3 regions of the Kitasatospora sp. NPDC001095 genome follow, and region 2 is predicted to be linked to each of the others. Evidence: riboswitches for the same ligand, from Rfam matches in the RefSeq annotation. Region 2 holds a riboswitch; each other region holds the start of a gene.
What was found. A riboswitch is a leader RNA that binds a small molecule or an ion and turns the genes downstream of it on or off. The one in region 2 is predicted to bind S-adenosylmethionine.
Positions count from the first base shown of each region.

Region 1: another riboswitch for S-adenosylmethionine. It lies ahead of thrC (threonine synthase); the one in region 2 lies ahead of ACWDBB_RS19250 (aminotransferase class V-fold PLP-dependent enzyme).
Region 3: another riboswitch for S-adenosylmethionine. It lies ahead of ACWDBB_RS00950 (IclR family transcriptional regulator); the one in region 2 lies ahead of ACWDBB_RS19250 (aminotransferase class V-fold PLP-dependent enzyme).

Region 1 is NZ_JBSFKQ010000055.1:6,000-8,254, forward strand. Features, by position in the region: gene ACWDBB_RS30870 (glucosyl-3-phosphoglycerate synthase) at 15-1,052, opposite strand; SAM riboswitch class I at 1,164-1,298, shown strand; gene thrC (threonine synthase) at 1,315-2,255, shown strand, end outside.
Region 2 is NZ_JBSFKQ010000021.1:43,483-45,737, forward strand. Features, by position in the region: gene ACWDBB_RS19250 (aminotransferase class V-fold PLP-dependent enzyme) at 1-1,067, opposite strand, end outside; SAM riboswitch class IV at 1,120-1,238, opposite strand; gene trpD (anthranilate phosphoribosyltransferase) at 1,348-2,255, opposite strand, start outside.
Region 3 is NZ_JBSFKQ010000001.1:216,815-219,069, forward strand. Features, by position in the region: gene ACWDBB_RS00945 (threonine/serine exporter family protein) at 1-361, shown strand, start outside; gene ACWDBB_RS00950 (IclR family transcriptional regulator) at 422-1,135, opposite strand; SAM riboswitch class I at 1,336-1,478, opposite strand; gene ACWDBB_RS00955 (hypothetical protein) at 1,554-2,255, opposite strand, start outside.

The DNA of each region.
Region 1 (2,255 bases), on a different contig from region 2:
TCGAGGACAGGCCCCTAATGACGGGTGGCGTATTCCGGCACGGTGTGCATCGGGGGGCGTTCCAGGGCGGTCACCGGGTGGGTGTGCGCGGTGAAGGCGCGGGTTTCCGGGTCGCGGGTGAACTGGGTGAGGTGGGGGTGGACGAGGTCGGCCGAGGCCTTGAGGCGGTGGGTGCGGTCGAGGCGTTCCAGGGCGGTCCGGTAGATGGTGGCGGCCATCCGGCCGAGGGCCTGGCCGTCCTGGTGGCGGTGGTGCCGGACGCCGACGTCCACCTGGGCCAGGGCGTCGAGGCCTGCCACTTCCAGGGCGTCGACCAGCAGGCCGAGTTCGACGCCGTAGCCGGTGGGGAAGGGCAGCCGTTCGAGCAGTGAGCGGCGGGCCGCGTACTCGCCGCCGAGGGGCTGGACGAAGCCGGCGAGTTCCGGCCAGTGGAGGTTGAGCAGGGGGCGGGCGACGAGTTCGGTGACCCGGCCGCCGCCGGCGGGCAGGACGGCGCCGTCCGACTCCAGCGGGCGGTCGTACATGGCCTTGACCAGCTGGATCGACTCGTCGGTGAGCAGCGGGCCGACGATGCCGGAGACGAAGGCCGGGTCGAACTCGCGCAGGTCGGCGTCGACGAAGCAGACGATGTCGCCGTGGGTGACCAGCAGGGAGCGCCAGAGCACCTCGCCCTTGCCGGGGACGGCGGGCAGCCGGGGGAGGATCCGGTCGCGGTGTTCCACCCGGGCGCCTGCCACGGCGGCGACGGCGGCGGTGGCGTCGGTGGAGCCGGAGTCGACGACGACGAGTTCGTCGACGAGCGGGAGGCGTTCCATCAGCTCGCGGCGGACGGTGCGGACGATGTCGCCGACGGTGGCCTCCTCGTCCAGGGCGGGGAGGACCACGCTGACGGTGCGGCCGGTGCGTTCCTTGGCGTCGAGGAGGGTGTGGACCGGCCGGTCGGCCGCGCTCCAGGAGCGGCGGTGGAGCCAGGATGCCGCCTGCGGGAGGAGCTCGGGAGTCGGTTCGGCGGGCACGGAGGTCTCCTCGGCGGGGTCGGTGGAATCTGTCATCTCGCGTGGCGGACGGTCCCGTTCAGGATTGGCGCCTTCGGATACAGTCTTCGTACAGCGGTCGGACCTTCGCACGCCGGGGTCGCCGTTGAGCAGCACCACAATTTCACAAGCTCATCCAGAGGGACTGAGGGAACGGCCCGTTGACGTCCCGGCAACCTTCTCGCGCGGCTGTCGTCGACAGGCCCCGGCGGGACAGGTGCCAATTCCGGCCCGTGCGCGACCGCGCCACGGGGAAGATGAGGAGAGAGGCCTCGCCATCATGGCTATCAACACCGCCGCACCAGTTTCCGTCGACCTCGGCCCCGCCACCGCGCTGTCCTGTCGCGAGTGCGGCACCCGTTTCCCGCTCGGCCCCAGCTTCGCCTGCCTGGAGTGCTTCGGCCCGCTGGAGATCGCCTACGAGTTCGGCAGCGAGGGCGCCGAGGAGCTGCGCAAGCGGATCGAGGCCGGTCCGGCCTCCATCTGGAGGTACGCGCCGCTGCTGCCCGTTCCGGCGGACGTGGCCTCGAAGCCGAACCTGAACCCGGGGTGGACCCCGCTGGTGAAGGCGGACAACCTGGGCCGGGAGCTCGGGTTCACCGCCCAGCTGCACGTCAAGGACGACTCCGGGAACCCGACGCACTCCTTCAAGGACCGGGTGGTCGCGTGCGCGATCGAGGCGGCCCGGGCGTTCGGCTACACCACGCTGTCCTGCTCCTCCACCGGCAACCTGGCCGGCGCGGTGGGTGCGGCGGCGGCCAGGGCCGGGCTCCGGTCCTGCGTGTTCATCCCGCACGACCTGGAGCAGGGCAAGGTCGTCATGGCCGGGGTGTACGGCGGTGAGCTGGTCGGCATCGAGGGCAACTACGACGACGTGAACCGCTTCTGTTCGGAGCTGATCGGCGATCCGGCCGGCGAGGGCTGGGGCTTCGTCAACGTGAACCTGCGGCCGTACTACGGCGAGGGCTCCAAGACGCTGGCGTACGAGATCTGCGAGCAGCTCGGCTGGCGGCTGCCGGAGCAGATCGTGATCCCGATCGCCTCGGGCTCGCAGCTGACGAAGATCGACAAGGGCCTCCAGGAGCTGATCAGGCTGGGCCTGGTCGAGGACCGGCCGTACCGGATCTTCGGTGCCCAGGCCGAGGGCTGCTCGCCGGTGTCGGCCGCGTTCAAGGCCGGCCGGGACGTGATCAAGCCGGTCAAGCCGGACACCATCGCCAA
Region 2 (2,255 bases):
GAGAAGTGCGAGCTGTTCCAGCCCCGGACGACGAAGGACAGCACGCCCACCCGTGCGGTGTCGGCCCCGAACAGGTTCAGCACCTTGACCTGCGGGATCGCGGCCAGCCCGGCCGTCAGCCGGGCGACCAGCTGCCGCTCGCGGGCCTCCAGCGCGTCGAAGCCGGCCTCGGTCAGCGCCCGGCAGGCCGAGGCGATCGCGTAGGCGCCGATGACGTTCGGCGAGCCGGCCTCGTGCCGGGCCGGGCCGGTGTGCCACTGCACGGCCACCGAGCCGTCGGCCTCCCGGGCCACCGTCCGGGTCGCCCCGCCGCCGGCCAGGTACGGCTCGGCCTCGTCCAGCCAGTCCGCCCGGCCGGCCAGCACCCCGGCGCCGAACGGCGCGTAGATCTTGTGGCCGGAGAAGGCGATCCAGTCGACGTCCAGTTCGCGCACCGAGACCCGGTGGTGCGGCGCCAGCTGGGCGGCGTCCAGCACCACCCGGGCGCCGTGCCGGTGCGCGGTCCCGGTCAGCTCGGCGACCGGCCACAGCTCGCCGGTCACGTTGGAGGCGCCGGTGACGCAGAGCAGCTTGGGGCCCTCGGGTGCCTCGGCGAGCGCGGCGTCCAGCGCGGCCACCGCCTCGGCCCGCGAGCGCGGCGCCCGCAGGTAGGTGACGTCCAGTCCGGCGTGCGCCCAGGGCAGCAGCGAGGCGTGGTGCTCGGTCTCGAAGGCGAACACCCGGGTGCCGGCCGGAACGGCGGCGGCCAGCAGGTTGAGCGAGTCGGTGGTGGCCCGGGTGAAGACCACCTGGTCGCCCTCCCGCAGGTCGAGGAACTCGCCGACGGTGCGGCGGCTCTGCTCGAACAGGTCGGTGGACAGCTGGGAGAGGTACCCGGCCCCGCGGTGGACGCTGCCGTAGTACGGCGCGTAGGCGGCGACGTCGTCCCACACCCGCTGGAGCGCCGGCGAGCTGGCCGCGTAGTCGAGTGCCGCGTAGCCGACCTTCTCACCGCTGGCGAGCGGGACCTGGACGTCGGTGCCGAGGACGGCGAGCGGGGCGCAGATTTCGGTGGCGACGGGGGACATGGGGATGCACTCCTTCAAGGGGTAAGGGACCCCGGGAGTGTCATTCGTCCGGCGTCCGCGCTTGTCGCACGGACGGCTTGCCGTGACGACCCGGTCCTCACCCAGGGCACCCCGCCACGGACGGAGGGTTGCCGGACAGCAAGCTGGGGCTTTGTGCTGTCACTCATGACCTGGCGAAGACTCTAGGCCGCGCCCATCGGGCGGTCAAACGGGCGTCCGGCATCCGGACAGCGCGAGGGGCCCGCGGGAGGAGTTCCCGCGGGCCCCGCCAACTGCCGTGTCAGATCCGGCTCGTGGCCTCCGACCAACGCCGCAGCAGGTCCTGGGCCGCGCCGGAGTCGATCGCCCTGGCGGCCCGCTCCATGCCGGCCGCCAACTGCTCGGCGAGCGGTGCGTCGCGCAGGTCGAGCGCGACCAGCGCCGCCGCCGTGTTCAGCAGGACGGCGTCCCGGACCGGCCCGTGCTCCCCCGCCAGCAGCCGCCGCGCGACCTCCGCGTTGTACGAGGCGTCCGCCCCGCGCAGCGCCTCGATGCCGACCAGCTCGATGCCGACGTCCCGCGGGTCGAAGGCGGTCCGGGTGACCGCCCCTTCGCGCACCAGCCAGACCTGCGAGGTGGTGGTGATGGTCAGCTCGTCCAGTCCGTCGTCGCCGCGGAAGACCAGCGCCGTCGCACCCCGCTCGGCCAGGACCCCGGCGATCAGTCCGGCCAGCCGGGTGTCGAAGCAGCCGATGGCGTGCGCGGTGACCTTGGCCGGGTTGGTCAGCGGGCCGAGGATGTTGAAGGAGGTCGGCACCCCGAGGTCGCGCCGCGCGGTGGCGGCGTGCCTCATCGAGGGGTGGAACTTCGCCGCGAAGCAGAAGGTGAGCCCGACCTCCTCGGCCACCTCGGCGACCCGCCGGGCCGAGAGGTCCAGCGCCACCCCGAGCTTCTCCAGCACGTCCGAGGAGCCGCTGCTCGAGGAGGCCGACCGGTTGCCGTGCTTGACCACCTTGGCGCCGGCGGCCGCCGCGACGATCGCGGACATGGTGGAGATGTTGACGGTCTTCGCCCGGTCGCCGCCGGTGCCGACGATGTCCACCGCCGGGCCGGGGATGTCCAGCGGCTCCGCGTGCGCGTACATCGCGTCGACCAGGCCGCCGATCTCCTCGACCGACTCGCCCTTGGCCCGCAGCGCGATCATGAACC
Region 3 (2,255 bases), on a different contig from region 2:
CATCCCGTGGATCGTCGCCGTGATCGCGGTCAGCGTGACCGCCCAGGTGGCGGTGGGGTCGGTGCACGGCGCGGCGATAGGCGGCCTGGCCGGGGCGGTCGCCGCCGCGGTCGCGGCCACCCTGGTGCACTGGCTGCCGGGCGGTCCGCTCTGGCAGGTGCTCTACCTGCCGGCGTTCTGGATCGTGGTGCCGGGCTCCTTCGGTCTGTTGAACACGGCGCAGATAGAGGTCGGGAACGGGGCCCAGTCGGTCCTGGCGGCCGTGTCGGCGGTCTTCGGGGTGTCGATCGGCACGCTGATCGGCGCGGTGATCAGCCGGATCCCCCGCCCCTCCCGCGCCGTGCTGCTGTCCCGGGCCTGACCCGGGGCGGCGGCACCCCGGCCGGGATGGGTGGCGGATTCGGGTCCGCCACCCATCCCGTCAGGCGTGGCGCAGGGCCTCGGTGAGGCGGCGGCCCGCCTCGACGACGGCCTGGGAGAGCTGGGCGCCGGGGTGGCGGGTGAGCCGTTCGATCGGGCCGGAGACCGAGACCGCGGCCACCACCCGGTTGGACTGGCCACGGACGGGCGCGGAGACGGAGGCGACCCCGAGTTCGCGCTCGCCGACGGACTGCGCCCAGCCCCGGCGGCGTACGCCGCTCAGGGCGGTGGCGGTGAAGCGGGCGCCCTGCAGCCCGCGGTGGAGGCGCTCGGGTTCCTCCCAGGCGAGCAGGATCTGGGCGGCGGAGCCGACCTTCATGGGGAGGGTGATGCCCACCGGGACGGTGTCCCGCAGGCCGGTGAGGCGTTCGGCGGCGGCCACGCAGATCCGTACCTCGCCCTGCCGGCGGTAGAGCTGGGCGCTCTCGCCGGTGAGGTCCCGCAGCTGGGTGAGGACCGAGCCGGCCGCGGCCAGCAACCGGTCCTCGCCGGCGGCCGCGGCGAGCTCGCCGACCCGGGGGCCGAGCATGAACCGGCCATGCACGTCCCGGCTGACCAGACGGTGGTGTTCGAGTGCGACGGCCAGCCGGTGGGCGGTGGGGCGGGCCATGCCGGTGGCCGCGACGAGGCCGCCGAGGGTGGCGGGGCCCGCCTCCAGGATCCCGAGGATCGAGGTGACCTTGTCGAGCACGCCGACGCCGCTCGTGTTCTCCATGGGTGGGGTACTCCAGTCTCAAGGCCCGGGAGCAGCGGGTCGGCGCTGCTCACGGCGGCTCCTGGCGGGGAGCCGGGGGGTGGTCAGCGAGGACGGGCCGCGGAAGTCGGCCGATTGCCTGCGCCGGGCACGAGACGGGTACGCGAAAGCGCCGGGGCGGGAAGCGCCCGGGCGAAGGACAGCACAGAGAGCACCGTGTCTCCTCATCTTTCCCGCGCCACATTGGCGACAGGCCGGAGTTGGCACTGATCCCGGACGGCACGGCGCGTACTTCGGACGCCGGGTCGAACGGGGAGTTGCCGGGGCTTCGTAGGGCCGGTCCCTCCACCCCTCTGGATGATTCGCCAGGAACGATACAAGACTCCCCGGGCCCGCTGCCAAGCCCCCCTGCTCTCGACGGCGGGCGGGGCGGGCCCGCTCAGCGGTGGCGCGGCTCCGACAGTCCGGTGCGCGGGGCCGGGTCCGGGCCGCCGGGGGCGGTGGTGTCCCAGGCCCGCAGCGCGGCGAGGGCGGCGGCGCGTTCCGGCGCCGTCGGCCGGGTGCCCTCGGCGCCGAGCAGGTAGTCGGCGACCGGGGTGAGCAGCAGGGTGGCGCCGCCGGCCGGGAGCAGCAGGGCCTCGTCCCACTGGTGCCGGATGACGGTGCGGCGCAGCAGGGTGCCGTGGCGCAGCAGGGTCCCCCCGCGCGGCCGGTGCGCGCGGGTGAGGGTCCGGCGGCGGCGGAGTTCGGGGCCGACCTCGGCCTCCAGGACGGTGCGCACGTCCCGCAGGGAGCCGAGCGGCACGTGCTCGGCGGCGAGGTCGAGCAGGGCGGCGGCCTCCGGGGCGAGCCGGTAGGCGGCGAGGACCGCGGCGGTCTCGGCGGGGTCGAAGGGCTGTCCGGCGAGCTGGGCCACGTCGATCACGTCGCCGGTCAGGAAGGTGCGCGCGAGCCCCTCCTCGGCGAGGGCGATCAGGCATTCCACGTGTTCGTCGGCGGCCAGGTAGGGGCGGACGGGGACGGTGGCGAGGTCGCCGGTGAGGGCGGCGGTGGCGACCCGCACCTGGTACCAGGGGTCGAGCAGCGGGTCCTCGGCCGGCCAGCGCAGGGTGACGGCGGTGTGCCGGGGCCGCTCGCCGAG